4 regions of the Micromonospora siamensis genome follow, and region 2 is predicted to be linked to each of the others. Evidence: riboswitches for the same ligand, from Rfam matches in the RefSeq annotation. Region 2 holds a riboswitch; each other region holds the start of a gene.
The links. A riboswitch is a leader RNA that binds a small molecule or an ion and turns the genes downstream of it on or off. The one in region 2 is predicted to bind cyclic di-AMP.
Positions count from the first base shown of each region.

Region 1: linked by a shared signal. The riboswitch ahead of GA0074704_RS23935 (coiled-coil domain-containing protein) and the one ahead of GA0074704_RS18500 (LysM peptidoglycan-binding domain-containing protein) in region 2 are both predicted to bind cyclic di-AMP.
Region 3: linked by a shared signal. The riboswitch ahead of GA0074704_RS12940 (C39 family peptidase) and the one ahead of GA0074704_RS18500 (LysM peptidoglycan-binding domain-containing protein) in region 2 are both predicted to bind cyclic di-AMP.
Region 4: linked by a shared signal. The riboswitch ahead of GA0074704_RS03290 (C40 family peptidase) and the one ahead of GA0074704_RS18500 (LysM peptidoglycan-binding domain-containing protein) in region 2 are both predicted to bind cyclic di-AMP.

Region 1 is NZ_LT607751.1:5,270,673-5,274,472, forward strand. It holds gene GA0074704_RS23925 (HelD family protein) at 1-619, shown strand, start outside; gene GA0074704_RS23930 (cation diffusion facilitator family transporter) at 725-1,639, shown strand; cyclic di-AMP (ydaO/yuaA leader) riboswitch at 1,793-1,924, shown strand; gene GA0074704_RS23935 (coiled-coil domain-containing protein) at 1,929-3,038, shown strand; gene GA0074704_RS23940 (hypothetical protein) at 3,121-3,603, shown strand; gene GA0074704_RS23945 (hypothetical protein) at 3,614-3,800, opposite strand, start outside.
Region 2 is NZ_LT607751.1:3,973,658-3,977,457, reverse strand. It holds gene GA0074704_RS18505 (hypothetical protein) at 1-817, shown strand, start outside; cyclic di-AMP (ydaO/yuaA leader) riboswitch at 1,262-1,433, shown strand; gene GA0074704_RS18500 (LysM peptidoglycan-binding domain-containing protein) at 1,434-2,171, shown strand; gene GA0074704_RS18495 (L,D-transpeptidase family protein) at 2,287-3,048, opposite strand; gene GA0074704_RS18490 (DUF998 domain-containing protein) at 3,281-3,800, shown strand, end outside.
Region 3 is NZ_LT607751.1:2,798,309-2,802,108, forward strand. It holds gene GA0074704_RS12935 (hypothetical protein) at 35-814, shown strand; cyclic di-AMP (ydaO/yuaA leader) riboswitch at 1,104-1,242, shown strand; gene GA0074704_RS12940 (C39 family peptidase) at 1,474-2,358, shown strand; gene GA0074704_RS12945 (alpha/beta fold hydrolase) at 2,465-3,199, shown strand; gene GA0074704_RS12950 (hypothetical protein) at 3,231-3,800, shown strand, end outside.
Region 4 is NZ_LT607751.1:714,548-718,347, reverse strand. It holds gene GA0074704_RS03300 (pyridoxamine 5'-phosphate oxidase family protein) at 1-237, opposite strand, end outside; gene dcd (dCTP deaminase) at 332-910, shown strand; gene GA0074704_RS03290 (C40 family peptidase) at 941-1,975, opposite strand; cyclic di-AMP (ydaO/yuaA leader) riboswitch at 1,986-2,123, opposite strand; gene GA0074704_RS03285 (N-acetylmuramoyl-L-alanine amidase) at 2,344-3,800, shown strand, end outside.

The sequences.
Region 1 (3,800 bases), 1.3 Mb from region 2:
CCACGTGGTGGTCGACGAGTCGCAGGACGTCTCGCCGATGCAGTGGCGGATGGTGGGCCGGCGGGGCCGGCTGGCGTCCTGGACGGTGGTCGGTGATCCGGCGCAGACGGCCTGGGCGGGCGACCCGGACGAGCTGGACCGGGCCCGGGACCAGGCGTTGGGGCGGCGCCGCCGGCACCGGTTCACGCTGACCACCAACTACCGGAACTCGGCGGAGATCTTCGCGGTGGCGGCGGCGGAGATCCGCCGGCTGCACCCGGACCTCGCGCTGCCCACCGCGGTGCGCTCCACCGGCGTGGACCCGGTGCAGCGTTCGGTGCCGGCGGCGCAGCTGCCGGCGGCGACCGTCGAGGCGGTCGCCGCGCTGCTGGGCGAGGTGGAGGGGACGGTGGGCGTGATCGCGCCGGTGCCGCGCCGCGACGAGGTCGCCGGCTGGCTGGCCGGGGTCACCGACCCGCGGTTGCAGGTGGTGAACAGCCTCCAGTCCAAGGGCATGGAGTACGACGGGGTGGTGCTGGTCGCGCCGGGCGAGATCCGGGCCGAGCCGTCCGGGGTACGCACGCTCTACGTCGCGCTGTCCCGGGCCACCCAGCGGCTGACCGTGCTCGACGCGTCCTGACGGGCCGGGTGAGCACCTCGGTCGGGCACCCGACCCGTCAGTTGCACATATTGCAATGTGAACATAGATTGGGCTGGGTTCGCGGCTAGGACGGAGGGTGTGGGCGTGGGCGCAGGTCATGACCACCAGGGCGCGGTCAGCAACGCCGCGCAGCGCCACCGCGGCCGGCTCTGGGCCGCCTTCGGCCTGCTCACCGCGCTGATGCTGGTGGAGGCGGTGGCGGCCTTCGCGACCGGCTCGCTGGCCCTGCTCTCCGACGCCGGGCACATGTTCACCGACGTCCTCGGCATCGGCATGGCCCTGGCCGCGATCACCGCGACCCGGCGGGCCACCGACGATCCGCAGCGCACCTTCGGCCTCTACCGGCTGGAGGTGCTGGCCGCGCTGGCCAACGCCGTGCTGCTCTTCGGGGTCGCGCTCTACGTCCTGGTCGAGGCGGTCCGCCGCTTCGGTGACCCACCGCAGGTGCTGGCCGCGCCGATGCTCGCGGTGGCCGTGGCCGGCCTGCTCGCCAACCTGGTCGCCTTCGCCCTGCTGCGCCCCGGCGCCCAGGAGAGCATCAACCTGCGCGGGGCGTACCTGGAGGTGCTCGGGGACCTGCTCGGCTCGCTCGGCGTGATCGCCGCGGCGCTGCTGATCGCGCTGACCGGCTGGTGGTGGGCCGACCCGGTGGTGGCGATCGCGATCGGCGTGTTCATCCTGCCCCGCACCTGGCGGCTGGGGCGGGCCGCCGTGCGGATCCTGGTCCAGGCCGCCCCGGACCACCTCCAGGTGACCGCCGTGCACGACCGGCTGACCGCGGTGCCCGGTGTCGCCGAGGTGCACGACCTGCACGTCTGGACGCTCACCTCCGGCATGGACGTCGCCTCGGCGCACCTGACCATGGTGCCCGGCGCGGAGGTGGGTACGGTGCTGCGGGCCGCCCGGGTGGCGCTGCACGAGGACTTCCGGATCGACCACGCGACGTTGCAGGTCGAACCCGGAGCGTCAGCCGGCGCCTGCGGGTCGATCGAGTGGTGATTAGCACAGGCTTAATTCTTTCCGGCTATCGTGGTCTTATGCCCCATTTGCAACTCTTGCCCCGCGCGTTGCGGGGAGCCGCGCCGCATGCGGCCGTCGCCGCGCCGGTAGGCTCGGCCACGGCCACCGCCGGGCGGCGCCCTCCGGCGCCTGCGGCGGCCGCCGCCTAATCGCCCGCCATGGCGAGCCGGGGAACCACGTCCGTGGGGTGCATCCGCGTCAGCGGTAGGGATCTTCCGTCCCGAACCCGTCAGCTAACCCGGTCGGCGGCTGACGGAAGGACATGTGCATGCCAGTAGTGGGCCCCGTACGACGTACCGCCGCCCGGGTGGCGGCCCTGATGGTGACGACGCTCGCCCTCGGCACCGGCGTCGGCCCGGTCACCCCCGCCCTCGCCGCGCCCGCCGTCGGCCCGCTCGCCGCCGCCAAGGCGCCCAACGGCGACGACGAGGGCGGCACCGAGAAGCTGCGCGAACAACTCGACGCCGCCAGCAAGGGCTGGATCGACGCCCGGACCGCGCTGGCCCGCTCCACCAAACGGCAGAAGGACCTCGCGACCCAGCTCAAGACCATCGAGGGCGAGCTGGGCGTCCGCGACGCCAAGGTCGGCGAGATCGCCGGGGTGGCGTACCGGACCGGCCGGCTCGGCACGGCCGCGGTGCTGCTCAACAGCGGCAGCCCCGACGCGTTCATGGAACGCGCCGCCACGCTCGACCAGGTGGCCGCCAACGAGGACCGGGCGCTGCGCGGACTGCTCGACACCCGGGACCGGGCCAACCGCACCAAGGTCGCCCTGGACGGCGAGATCGTCGAGCAGCGCAAGCAGGTGCTGGTGATGGCCAAGCGCAAGCAGCAGGCCGAGGAGGCCCTGGAGGTCGCCGCGGCCGAGGCCAAGCGGGAGGCCGCCGCCGCGCGGCGCAGCAGCTCCTCCGGCGGCGGCGACGGCACCGGCGGCACCTCCTCCGCCAACGCCGATCCGGCCCCCCGCAACTCCGACGGCTCGTGGCCGCCCGAGTCCTGCAGCATCGACGACCCCACCCCGGCCAGCGGCTGCATCACCCCGCGCACCCTGCACGCCCTGGAGCAGGCCAAGGCCGCCGGCTTCACCCGGTACGTCTCCTGCCACCGCCCCAGCGGATCCGGCGAGCACCCCAAGGGTCGGGCCTGCGACTTCGCCGCCGAGAAGGGCGGCTTCGGCGGCGACGCCACCGGCGGGGACAAGACGTACGGCGACAACCTGGCCGCCTACTTCATCCGCAACGCCGACCGGCTCGCCGTGCTCTACGTGATCTGGTACCGGCAGATCTGGCTGCCCAGCAGCGGGTGGAAGTCGTACAGCGGGGCCGGTGGGGACCCGTCCAGCGACCACACCAACCACGTGCACCTGTCGGTCTACTGACCGGTCTACGCTCCGGGACGTACGCCGGATGTCGCCGCCCGGGCCACGACGTGGCGGGCCCGGGCGGCGAGCATCGGGAAGCATGAGCCGACTCTCCCCCGCCGGGCGCAAGGCCCTGCTCACCCTGCACCTGGTCACCTCGCTGGGTTGGCTCGGCGCGGACCTGGTGCTGCTCACCCTCGGCCTCGCCGGCTGGCGCGGCGCCGAGCCCACAGTGGTCTATCCGGCGGCCGGACTCCTGGTCACCTACCTCTTCGCCCCGCTGAGCGTGCTGGTCTGGCTGGTCGGCGTGGCCAGTGCCGTGCTCACCCCGTGGGGGCTGCTGCGCTGGCGGTGGGTGCTGGTCAAGCTGGTGCTCACCACGGTCATGCTGGGGCTGGTCCTGCTGCTGCTCACCCCGCGACTGCGGGCGGTCGGCGCGGCGGCGCCGCACCTCGACGGCCATGATCGGGCCGACCTGATCGTCCCGCCGGCGATCTCCACCAGCCTGCTGCTGGTCGCCACGGCCGTCTCGACCTACAAGCCGTGGGGCCGGCGGCGACCGGCGGCCCGGCGACGGAGCTGACCGTCGCGGGTCAGCCGGTGGCCGGGGCGGCGTCCTCCTCCAGCGCCGCGCCGAGCCGGGTGGCCAGCGCCAGGTGCGCCGACCGGGCCTGGCGGAAGGCGTACGCGAACAGCGGCGCCGGCGCGGAGAGGGTGATCTCGACGTCGATCCGGAGCAGCCCGTCGGGCTCCGGGCGCAACCGGGTGTGGTTGCGTACC
Region 2 (3,800 bases):
GCTGTACTACCAGTACGGGGTCGGCTCCACCGGCTTCGGCGCCTGGCGGGAGCTGGCGACGCACACGCTGACCACCGGTTGGGTGCTGGCCGGCGAGGCGAGCGCCTTCCCGCTGCTGTACCACTGGCGGGAGCTGCCCGCCGAGGCGTCCCCGCCGGTGCCGGCGGAGCTCGACCGTTCCGTGCGCTACTGGGGCGGCTCGGCGGCCGTCGCCGAACGGCTGCGGCAGCTCGCCGAGGCGCGGGCCCGGCTGGTGCTCGTCATGGAGCACCTGCCGTACACGGTGCACGAGTGGCTGACCGCGCGGGTCGGTGCGGGCGGCACGGTCGCGGACGCCGCGATCGAGCGGGTCGCCGCCGGCTGGGCGGCGGCGGTGGCCGAGATGCGTACGCGGGGAATGGTGCACTTCGACGCCCACCCGCTCAACGTCCTGACCGACGGCGAGGGCGTCTACGTCGCCGACTTCGGGCTGGCCCTGCACCCGTCGTTCGACCTCTGTGCCGACGAGCGGAGGTTCCTTGCGGCGCACCGCGACTTCGACCGCTACGACACGGCCCGGTACCTGGTCAACTGGCTGGTGGCCGGGTTGCGGCCGGGGGAGGAGCGGGCGGCGGCGATCCGCGCCGTGGTGGCCGGTGACCCGGCGGCGGAACGCTCGGAGCGAGCCGCCCGGATCATCCACCGCTTCGGCCCGCTCGCCGAGCGGATGAACGACTTCTACGCCGGGCTGGTGAACGGTCCGAAGACGACGCCGTATCCGGCCGAGGCGCTCGCTCGGCTCTGGCCCGATGCCGCCGGCGTGCCCGGCCACCCTTGACCGGGCGGTGTCGCCGGCCCGACGGTGACAGGTCCCGGGTGGACGCTGCGTATTCGTGACGTTACCGCGGGTGAGGACAATGGGTCGTCCGATCGTTGTCGAAGGTCCCGCCGGCCGTCGATGAACGGTCACCGACGGTCGCCGAAGGTCCGGTGCGGACCGCCCCGCTCGGCTGGTTCGCCGCAGACCTTCCCGGCCCGCCGGGCGGGGTCGTGGCCCTCCTCGCCGCCGTCCACAACGGTCCTCGCGCTCCGGCATTTTCCCAGTTCAGATGCGCTTTTCCGGGTGTCCTGGTGGGACGTTGCGCGGTCGGATCCACCGACCGAACCAGGCCACGGCGAGAAAAACTCCCGATCGCCCGTCCGGGTGAAGAACTTCACAAGAAGTGGGCAATCGGCACCAACCGCTCCTAGCGTCGAATCCGTCCGCTCCTCGCGGACACCACGGACGGTAACGCCTAATCCTGCCGCCGCCCGTGGTACCTGGACCTCAGGCAGAGAGCGGGGGACCCACACGTTCCTCGGTGCATGACACCTCGGGGTGAAGCCGCCCAGTGCGGCCGGGCTCCTCGGCCCGAACCCGACAGCTCACCTCGTCGGCGTGGAGGAAACGACAGATGGCAACTGATTACCAGGCCCGTCACCGTCGGGCCCGTACGCGTCAGATCACCGGCCGCGTCGCCGTCGGCACGCTGGCCGCCGGTGCCGTCACCGGCGCCATGGCGCTGTTCGGTCCGGCGACCGCGGCGCAGGCGTCCAGTGTCAACTGGGACGCCGTCGCCGCCTGCGAGTCCGGTGGCAACTGGCACATCAACACCGGGAACGGCTTCTACGGAGGCCTGCAGTTCACCCGGAGCACCTGGAACGGGTACGGCGGTCAGAAGTACGCCGCGCGGGCCGACCTGGCCAGCCGCAGCGAGCAGATCGCCATCGCCGAGAAGGTGCTGGACGGTCAGGGCATCGGTGCCTGGCCGGTCTGCGGCAAGAAGGGTGGCTCGACGAAGAGCTACTCGACCAAGTCGGAGGACCGGTCGGAGCGCAAGTCCGAGCAGCGCTCGGAGCGGAAGTCCCAGGACCGGTCGGAGCGTAAGTCCGAGCGGCGTTCCGAGGCGAAGTCCTCCCGCGAGGACCGTGGCGAGCAGCGTGCCTCGCGCGGCACCGAGCGGCGCGAGACCCGCCAGACCCGGTCGGCGTCGAGCGGCGACACCTACGTGGTGCAGTCGGGTGACACCCTCTCGCTGATCGCGGACGCCCGCGACCTGGCGGGTGGCTGGGAGGCGCTGTACGAGCGCAACAAGCGCGTCGTCGGCGACAGCCCGAACCTGATCTTCCCGGGTCAGCGGCTCAGCCTCTGATCCTGCTCGGACCCGAGCGGTCCGAGGTCGGACACCACCGTCAGGCGGTGTCCGGTGGCAGCAACGACGAACGCCCGGCCGGGGTTCCCGGCCGGGCGTTCGTCGCGTCGCGGTGTCAGGCGTACACGTGCACCGGCAGGCCGACCTTGATGGTGCCCCAGAGCCGGTTCATCGCCGGGATGGTCACCCGCACGCAGCCGTGGCTGGCCGGGTAGTTCGGCACCGAGGTGGCGCCGTGGACGGCGTACCCGCGGTAGAAGTAGTTGGGCTTCCACAGCATGCCGAGGTCGCTCTGCCGCCAGCCGTCGATCCGGCGGGTGATCGAGAAGTTGCCCCGCACGGTCGGGGTGCTCGCCTTGCCGCTGGAGGCGTCCAGGATCCGGATCACCTGCCCGTCACGGGCCAGGTAGAGCACCTGCCGGCTCAGGTTGGCCTCCAGCGACAGCCCTGAGTGCCGGTACCGCGGCTTCGGGATCACCGGGCTGCTGAGCTTGGCCCAGGTGTTCGGGCCGACGATGCCGTCCCGGGAGAGCCCGTTGACCTTCTGGAACGCGACGACCGCGTGGAACGTCGACGGCCCGAAGTCGCCGTCGATCGTGCCGAGGTCGTAGTGCAGGGCCGCCAACCGCCGCTGCAGCGTGGTCACCGCGGCACCGCGGGAGCCCTGCCGGAGCGTGGGCTGCGTCGTGGCGAGCGCGTACCGGGCGGTGGCGGTCGCCCCGAGCTCGGTGGTGACCTGGGTGGCCACCTGCGTGACGACCGGCGCCTGCTGCCGGGGCGCGGCCTGGGCGGTCGAGACGGGCAGCAGCAGGCCGCCGGTGGTCGCGAGCGCGACCAGAGCCGCGGCGCGGCGGACACGACTGGTGGGGGGTGACATGGTGATCTCCTTACCCGCTGGTGGACGCCCCCGGACGGCGGTCCGGGCGGACGAGCGGAGCTGGGTCCACGGTAGTCCCGCCGAGCAATCCATGATGTCCCGTCCGCCGGTTCCGGTGATCTCCCGCCACAGTCGGGTGACTCCGCGTACGTGACCGGTGACCTGCGGCGGACGTATCGTGGAACGAGCCGGCGCAACCGTGTCCGGTGCCCGTGGGGAAGGAGTCGGTCGGATGGCCGTCATCCCTTCGCAGGACGCGCTGACCGTACGCCGGCTGCGCCTCGGCATCGGCGTCCTCGGCATCGCCCTGCCGTTCGTGCTGGTGGCCGGCGACGCGCTGCTCACCGGCCGGTTCACGGTGCTCGACTCGATCAGCGCCTACCACCGCACCGGCATGCGCGACGTCTTCGTCGGCAGCCTCTGCGCCATCGGGGTGTTCCTGGTCTGCTACCGCTACGCCCGCCTCGACGACCTGCTCAGCACCGTCGCCGGGGCGCTGGCGATCGCGGTGGCGCTGCTGCCGGTCGCCCCCGCCGACGCGGACCCGACCGAGCGGCTGGTCGGCCGGGCCCACCAGGTCTGCGCCGCCGCGCTGTTCGTGCTGCTGGCGCTCTTCTGCTTCCTCTTCGCCCGCAGCAGCCCCAGCCGGCCCCGGCTACCGGCCGAGAAGCGCGGGCACCACGGGATCTACCGGACCTGCGGGGTGGTCATCCTCGCCGCCGTCGGGCTGGCGCTGGCCAGCAACGCCCTGC
Region 3 (3,800 bases), 1.2 Mb from region 2:
GCTCCACCGCGTCCGCTCCCTGCGAGGTGCCGTCATGAACATTGTCCTCCAGCAGTTCCTGATCGAGGTCCCGCAGGCCGTCGCCATCTGGTCGGCGCTGCTCGTGCTCTCCCTGTCCGTACTGGCCGTGCTGGTCGCCCGCCCCGACCGGGACCGGACGCCCGACGATGAACCCGCCCCCGGCTCGGCCGCCGCCCTCGCCGCCGCGGCGGCGGCCGACCTGCGCCGGTACGCCGACGAGGTCGCCGTGGCGGCGACCGGCGCGGCCCAGACCGCCCGCCGCCGGCGCTCGGAGTGGCTGGCCGCCCAGGAGGAGGTCGACCGGGCCTGGCAGGCGTACGACGAGGCGGAGACGGTCGCCCGCCGGTTCACCGGCGCCGACGCGATGCCGGCCCCGCGTACCCCGCGCACCCCGGCCGAGTACGCGCTGCGCGAGCGCTGGCTGCACCAGGCGGCGATGGCGGCGCACTGGCGCGGTGAGTTGACGGCCCGCCAGCTCAGTGACGTCTTCGGCCACCGGGACGGGTGGGACCCCCGCCGGCACCCGGCGGAGCAGGAGGTCGCCCTGGCCCGGGCGGTCCGGGACGGGCGGCTGGCCGGCTACCGGGTGGCCGCCGAGCGGGAGCGCTCGGCGTGGCGGGCGGCCGAGTTGTCCGCCGAGTCGGCCCGTGCCCTCTCGGCCGAGGCGTACGCGGCGGCTCAGCGGCTCCGGGTGGCGCCGGCGCCGCGGCAGCGCGCGGTCCCGGCGCCGGCTTCCGCCCCGGCGACCGCGTCGACCACGGCGACCCGGTGGCGCCCCGCCCGGGTCGGTTGAGCCCCGGCTTATTTGGGTGACGCCGGTCACCTCTCACCGGAAACGGTCATCGGGAACGCTTGGGGGCAGCCCGGAGATCGACTGGGGAAATTCGGTCACCGACCGTCCCGTTCCCGCCTTTCCGGCCCGGGTGGAACCGCCGTCCCCATTGAGTGCGGTCAGTGCGCGAATGCGGAAACCGTCGTCGGTGCAGGCGGTGTTTCCGCAGCTGGCAAGGGCTTGGCAGGCCAATGACCGACCAGTAGTGTCGGCGCGGTCCGGAGCGGTTCTCGATCGCAGGTGGCGACGCCGCACGGACCCGCCGAATCGTGTTCACGAACCGGGGACCCAGGTACGTCGGGGTGAATCCGCAGGGCCACGGCCCGCGGTAGGGCGCTCTTCCCGCCCGAATCCGTCAGCTAACCCGGTAGGCGGTCGCGGAAGGAGCTCCACCCGTGCCCGAACCCACCCCTTGGTTGTTCCGCCTTCACGGTGCCGCGGTGCCGTCGCTCGCCCTCGCCGGGCGCGCGAGCTGAGCGCCGCGTTCCACCTTCCGCCCGGCTGACCGGGCGCCATCCCCGCGAGCGGCCCGCCCCCGGCCGACGTCCCCTTCCGCGCGTGAGTCCTCCGCGCCTCGGTGGGGTGCGCCGCTCTCCCCCCCCGTACCGTGGAGGAAAGACGTGAAGCACCACCTCAAGCGACAGCTGCGGCGCCTCGCCACCGAACGTCCCTACCAGGTCGTGGTCGCCGCGGCGGCGACGCTCGTGGCGGCGTCCACCACCGGTGTGCTGATCGCCGGCCCCGCGCAGGCGCCGGCCCGGCAGGAGACCGCGGCGGTGGCCGAGGTCGCCCCCCGCCTCGACGAGGCCGCCAGCCGTGACCAGGCCCGCGTCGCGGCCGCCGCGCCGGTCAGCCCGTCGGCGTCGCCGTCGGCGACCGCCACCCCGGACCCGGACCTCACCACCAGCGCCCCCAAGCCGGCGGCGACCAAGCAGGCCGTGGCGAAGAAGGCCGTGGCGAAGAAGGTCGTCGCCGAGAAGCCCGCGGCTAAGAAGCCGCCGGCGTCCAAGGTGCTCGACTACACCTACGAGGCCCAGACGACCTACTACAACTGCGGCCCGGCCGCCGTGCGCAACGCCCTGAGCGCCAGCGGCGTCGAGACGACCCAGGACGGTCTCGCCGGCCCGCTCGGCACCACCGAGATGGGCACCAACTCCGCCGAGGACACCACCCGGGTGCTCAACCAGATGGTGAAGGGCTCCCCGTACCGGACGACGATGTTCGCCGGCAGCCCGTCGTCGGCGCAGATCGAGCGGCTCAGCGCCGACGTGGTCGAGGCGGTCAGCAGCGGCCGCGGCGTCGTGGCCAACATCGCCGGGGACGCCACCGACACCCAGGGCGGCTGGCACTCCTTCCCGGGCGGCCACTACATCGCGGTGGTCGGCTACCAGGACAACGGCCGGACCCTACGGATCGCCGACTCGGCCGACCCGTCGCTGCCGGCGTACTGGATCAGCGCCGCCGACCTGGCGAACTGGATCGCCACCCGCGGCTACTCCGCCTGACGCACGCGACGAACCGACCGGACGCCGGCTCCCCACGGGGGCCGGCGTCCGGTTCGCGTACGGCGGGCCTCGCGCGGCGTGTCCGACCGGTGGCAGACTGCGCACCATGGTCGATGAGGCGGATGGCCGGCCCCTGCTGCTGCTCCTGCACGGGATGGGCGCCACCGGCGAGGTGTGGCTGCCGTGGGCGCCCCTGCTGGAACGCGACTGGCCCGGCCGGTGGCTGGCGCCGGACCTCGCCGGCCACGGCTGGTCACCCGGGCTGTCCCGGTACTCCTTCCACGGGCTCGCCGACCGGGTGGCCGGCGGACTCGACGGCCGGGACCGGCTGGTCGTCCTCGGGCACTCCCTGGGCGGGGTGGTGGGCCTGGCACTGGCCGCCCGGACGGCCGGGTTGCCCGTCGCCGCCGTGGTCGGGCTCGGCATCAAGGCAGTCTGGTCGCCGGCCGAACTGGCCAGGGCCGGCGAGCTGGCCCAGCGACCGGTCACCTGGTTCGCCACCCGGGACGAGGCGGCCCGGCGCTACCTGCGGGTGGCCGGTCTGACCGGGCTGTTCGCCCCGGACCATCCGGTCGTCGACGCGGGCCTGCGCAGCGAGGACGGGCGGTGGCGGATCGCCATGGACCCGGGCGCCTTCGCCGTCGGCGCGCCCGACCTGCCCGCCCTGCTGGCCGGCACCGACGCCCCGGTCCTGCTGGCCCGGGGCGAGGACGACCCGATGGTGACCGACGATCAGCTCGGCGCGCTGGGGGTACCGGTGGTGACCCTGCCCGGGCTCGGCCACAACGCCCACGTGCAGGACCCGGCGGCGGTGCTGGCGCTGGTCGAGGCGTACCGCTGAACAGGCCGGTGGCGGCCGTAAGATCCCACGGGTGACGGAACGCCAGTCCAGCCTCGCCCCGACCGACGCCGACACCACCCGCGCCGACGCCGGGCCGCCCGACGGGGCGGCCAGGTCCACCGAGCCCCGCGCGGTGACCGACGCGGGCGGGGCGGTCGCGGCGGACGCTGCCGGCGGGAAGGCCGAGCGGGAGGCCACGCCGGACGCGGGTCGGCCCGCCCGGCGGGCCGGGTGGCGGTCCGTGCTGTTCGCGGCGCTGGCCTACCTCGCCGCGGCCGTCGGGGTGACCTGGCGCGGCTGGGCCGACCCGAGCGGGGTCTTCCTCGGCACCCGACCCGGCGACCAGAGCTTCAACGAGTGGATGCTGGCGTTCGACGCCCATGCCACCACCCACCTGGACAACCCGTTCTTCACCACTTTGCAGAACGCCCCGGACGGGGTGAACCTGATGACCAACGTCGGCATGCAACTGCCCGGCCTGCTGCTGACCCCGGTGACCGTGCTCGGCGGCGCGGCCCTGTCGTACCTGGTCTTCATCACCCTCAACCTGGCCGCCACCGCCCTGGCCTGGTACGTGGTGCTCGCCCGGCACGTGGTGACC
Region 4 (3,800 bases), 3.0 Mb from region 2:
GAACGAGTGCAGCGCGTAGCGGCCGTCACGTTCGAGGTCACGCCGCTTGGGCGAGTCGATGACGAAGCAGAACAGCCCCTCGTCGGTGATCACCGGCGAGACCGGGTGGACGCGGGGACCGCCGTCGGCGCGGACGGTGGCCAGGTAGCCGAAACCGGGACCGTACTGCTGGAGGAGAAGGCGGATCCCGTCGGCGAGTCGGGGCTCGTCGGCGGCGAAAGCGGACCAGGAAGCCATGCCGACAGTCTATCGAACATGCGTTCTAATTCGCAGTCCGACACGCAGGTCACCCACCCCGATCGTGCCCGTGTCGCATCGCTATGGTGGTGCGATGCTGCTCTCCGACCGCGACCTGGTCTCCGAGATCAAGGCGGGCTCGCTCGCGTTGGAGCCGTTCGAGCCCACGCTGGTGCAGCCGTCCAGCATCGACGTACGCCTGGACCGGCTCTTCCGGGTCTTCAACAACCACCTCTACACCCACATCGACCCGTCGGCACAGCAGGACGACCTGACCTCGGCGGTGGAGGTGCCGGACGGCGAGCCGTTCGTGCTGCACCCGGGCGAGTTCGTGCTCGCCTCCACGCTGGAGGTCGTCACCCTCGGCGACCAGTTGGCCGCCCGGCTGGAGGGCAAGTCGAGCCTGGGCCGGCTCGGCCTGCTCACCCACTCGACCGCCGGCTTCATCGACCCGGGCTTCTCCGGCCACGTCACGCTGGAGCTGTCCAACGTGGCGAACCTGCCGATCACGCTCTGGCCGGGCATGAAGATCGGCCAGCTCTGCATCTTCCGGCTCTCGTCGCCGGCCGAGCACCCGTACGGCTCGGCGGTCTACGGCTCCCGCTACCAGGGGCAGCGCGGCCCGACGCCGAGCCGCTCCTGGCAGCAGTGGCGCACCTGGCCGACCCGTTGATCCGGCCGGCCAGGCGCTCCCGCGTGCCCCTCAGGGGCGGCCGTAGCTGTTGACCGGGCCGTCGTCGACGCGCTTCATCTTGATCGGGACGCCGGCCTGGGAGGCGTGCACCACCCAGCCGTTGCCGACGTACATGCCGACGTGGTGCAGGTCGGGGTAGTAGAAGACCAGGTCGCCGGGGCGCAGGTCGGCACGGCTGACCCTGGCCGTCACCTGGCGCTGCTGGCGGGCGTTGTGCGGCAGGCTCACCCCGGCCTTCGCCCAGGCGGCGAGCACCAGGCCGGAGCAGTCGAACGCGTTCGGCCCCTCGGCGCCCCAGACGTACGGCTTGCCGATCTGGGCGCAGGCGAACTTGACCACGGCTCCGGCGTCGCCGCCGGGCCAGGTCGCGGGGCAGGGGGCGGGGCGCAGCGGCCCGCCGCCGCCGTTGCCGTACGTGGTGAGCCGCAGCTTCTGTAGCCGGTCGATCTCGGCGTTGATCTGCCGCTTCTTCGCGGCGAGCTGCGCCTCGGTGCGGGTGAGCTGGGCGACCATCCGGTCCAGTGGCTGTTTCTGCGCGGCCAGTTCGTCGCGGAGCTGGGCGACCGTACGCACCTGGCGCTGCTGGCGGTCGGCGAACCGGTCGAGCAGTTCCAGGCCGTCGACCACCTCGCTGGGGGTACGGCTGGCCAGCAGCGCGTTGACGGCGGAGAGGTTGTCGCCCTTGTACGCCTCGGCGGCGAGGCCGCTGACCTGGTTCATCGCCAGGTCGACCTGGAGCTGGAGCGGTTCGATCCGCCGGGCGAGGGCGTCGGCCTGGCGGCGCTTGACGGCCAGGTCCGCCCGGGTCGCGTTGTGCTGTTCGATGATCGGTTCGAGCCGGTTCCAGTCCCGGTCGATCTGCTGCTCGATCTCGGTGACCGACGGCTCGGCGTGGGCCACCGTGGCGCCACCGGTCAGGACGACGGCGACGCCGGCCAGGGCGGCGAGTGCGGTGGTGAAGCGGGACCAGCGTGGGCGCGGCGCAGCCGCCGGATGGCCGGGGACCGGCCGGGCCGACGGCGGCCGCGGGGCATGGTGTGCCACCGGGAGACGTACTCCTTCACGTCGACCGCCTACCGGGTTAGCTGACGGGTTCGGGCGGGAAGGGGTCGCCCTACCGCAGTGGCTGCGGATTCACCCCGGCGTACCTGGGTCCCCGGCTCGCCCGCGGGCGACTCGGCGGTGTCGGACCGCCACCGCCCGGGTTGGGCGATGCGCACCGGTCGACGACTCATCAGATTAGGGATCGTCGTTGTCCGTCCGCAACCCGCCCCGCCGCCAGATGCGGCAACCCGGCCGCCAACTGCCGAAGCTTTTTTTCGTAGACACCCATATTCCTGCAAGGTATTGACCGGAACCCATGCAGCGGCGAGGGTGAGGGAGCAGGCAACCATCGGCGATCAGGAGGTTCGATGCACCTCTCATCCGGCCCGACACGGAGACGGCTGCTGCTGGCGGCCACCGCCGCCGCGGCCAGCGTCCTCGTGGCCGGCGGCCCCACCACCGCCGCACCCCGCACCGACGCGGCCGCCGAACCCGGCGACCGGCAGCAGCAGTACGCCGCGGCAGCGGCCGAGTACGGCGTCCCGGAGACCGTCCTGCTCGGCGTCTCCTACCTGGAGTCCCGGTGGGACACCCACGCCGGGCAACCGAGCACCAGCGGCGGCTACGGCCCGATGCACCTCACCGACGCCGAGCAGGTCGCGTCGACCCCGTCCAGCGCCCACGTGGACACCGACGAGGACCCGCGCGGCGACGACTCCCGCCCGCTCACCCTGGACCCGGCCGTCGCCGCCGCACCCGCCGGCGACGCGCTGCCCCGGGCGTCCCTGCAGACCGTCGACGCCGCCGCCGCGCTCACCGGCCTCCCCGTGGAGGTCCTGCGCACCGACGCGAGCGCCAACATCCGCGGTGGCGCGGCGCTGCTCGCGTCGTACCAGAAGGAGCTGGGCGGGCCGGTCGGCGCCGGCGGCGACCCCGCGGCCTGGTACGCCGCGGTGGCCCGGTACTCCGGCGCGGACACCGAGGACGCCGCGGCGGCCTTCGCCGACGAGGTGTACGACCAGATCGGCCTCGGTGCGGCCCGGACCACCGACGACGGTCAGCGGGTCGACCTCGCCGCCACCGCCGTCACGCCGGACGAGTCGGGGCTGCACCGGCTGGGGCTGCGCCGCGCCGAGCGGCCGGACGGTCTGGAGTGCCCGGTCCGGCTGGCCTGCGAGTGGGTCCCCGCGCCCTACGGGCAGTACGGGCCGGCCGCGGGCGACTACGGCAACCACGACATCGGCAACCGGCCGTCCCAGCAGAAGATCGAGTACATCGTCATCCACGACACCGAGGGCTACTTCGGCCCGAGCGTGAAGCTGGTCCAGACGGTGACCTACCTCGGCTGGCACTACACGCTGCGCTCGGTCGACGGCTACGTCGCCCAGCACATCAAGGCCAAGGACGTCGGCTGGCACGCCGGCAACTGGTACGTCAACGCCAAGTCCATCGGCATCGAGCACGAGGGCTTCGCCGGGCACGGCACCTGGTACACCGAGGCGATGTACCGGACGTCGGCCAAGCTGGTCCGGCACCTGGCGCTGCGTTTCCAGATCCCGCTGGACCGCCAGCACATCATCGGCCACGACAACGTCCCCGGCACCACCGCCGGCACGGTACGCGGCATGCACTGGGACCCGGGGCCGTACTGGGACTGGTCGCACTACTTCGACCTGATGAAGGCGCCGTTCCGCTCGACCGGCACCCCGCACACCGGCCTCGTCACCATCGACCCGGACTTCGCCACCAACCAGCCGGCCTTCACCGGTTGCAACCAGCAGCCGCCCGGTGTGCCGAAGCCGACCCCGCCGGCCGCACCCTGCCC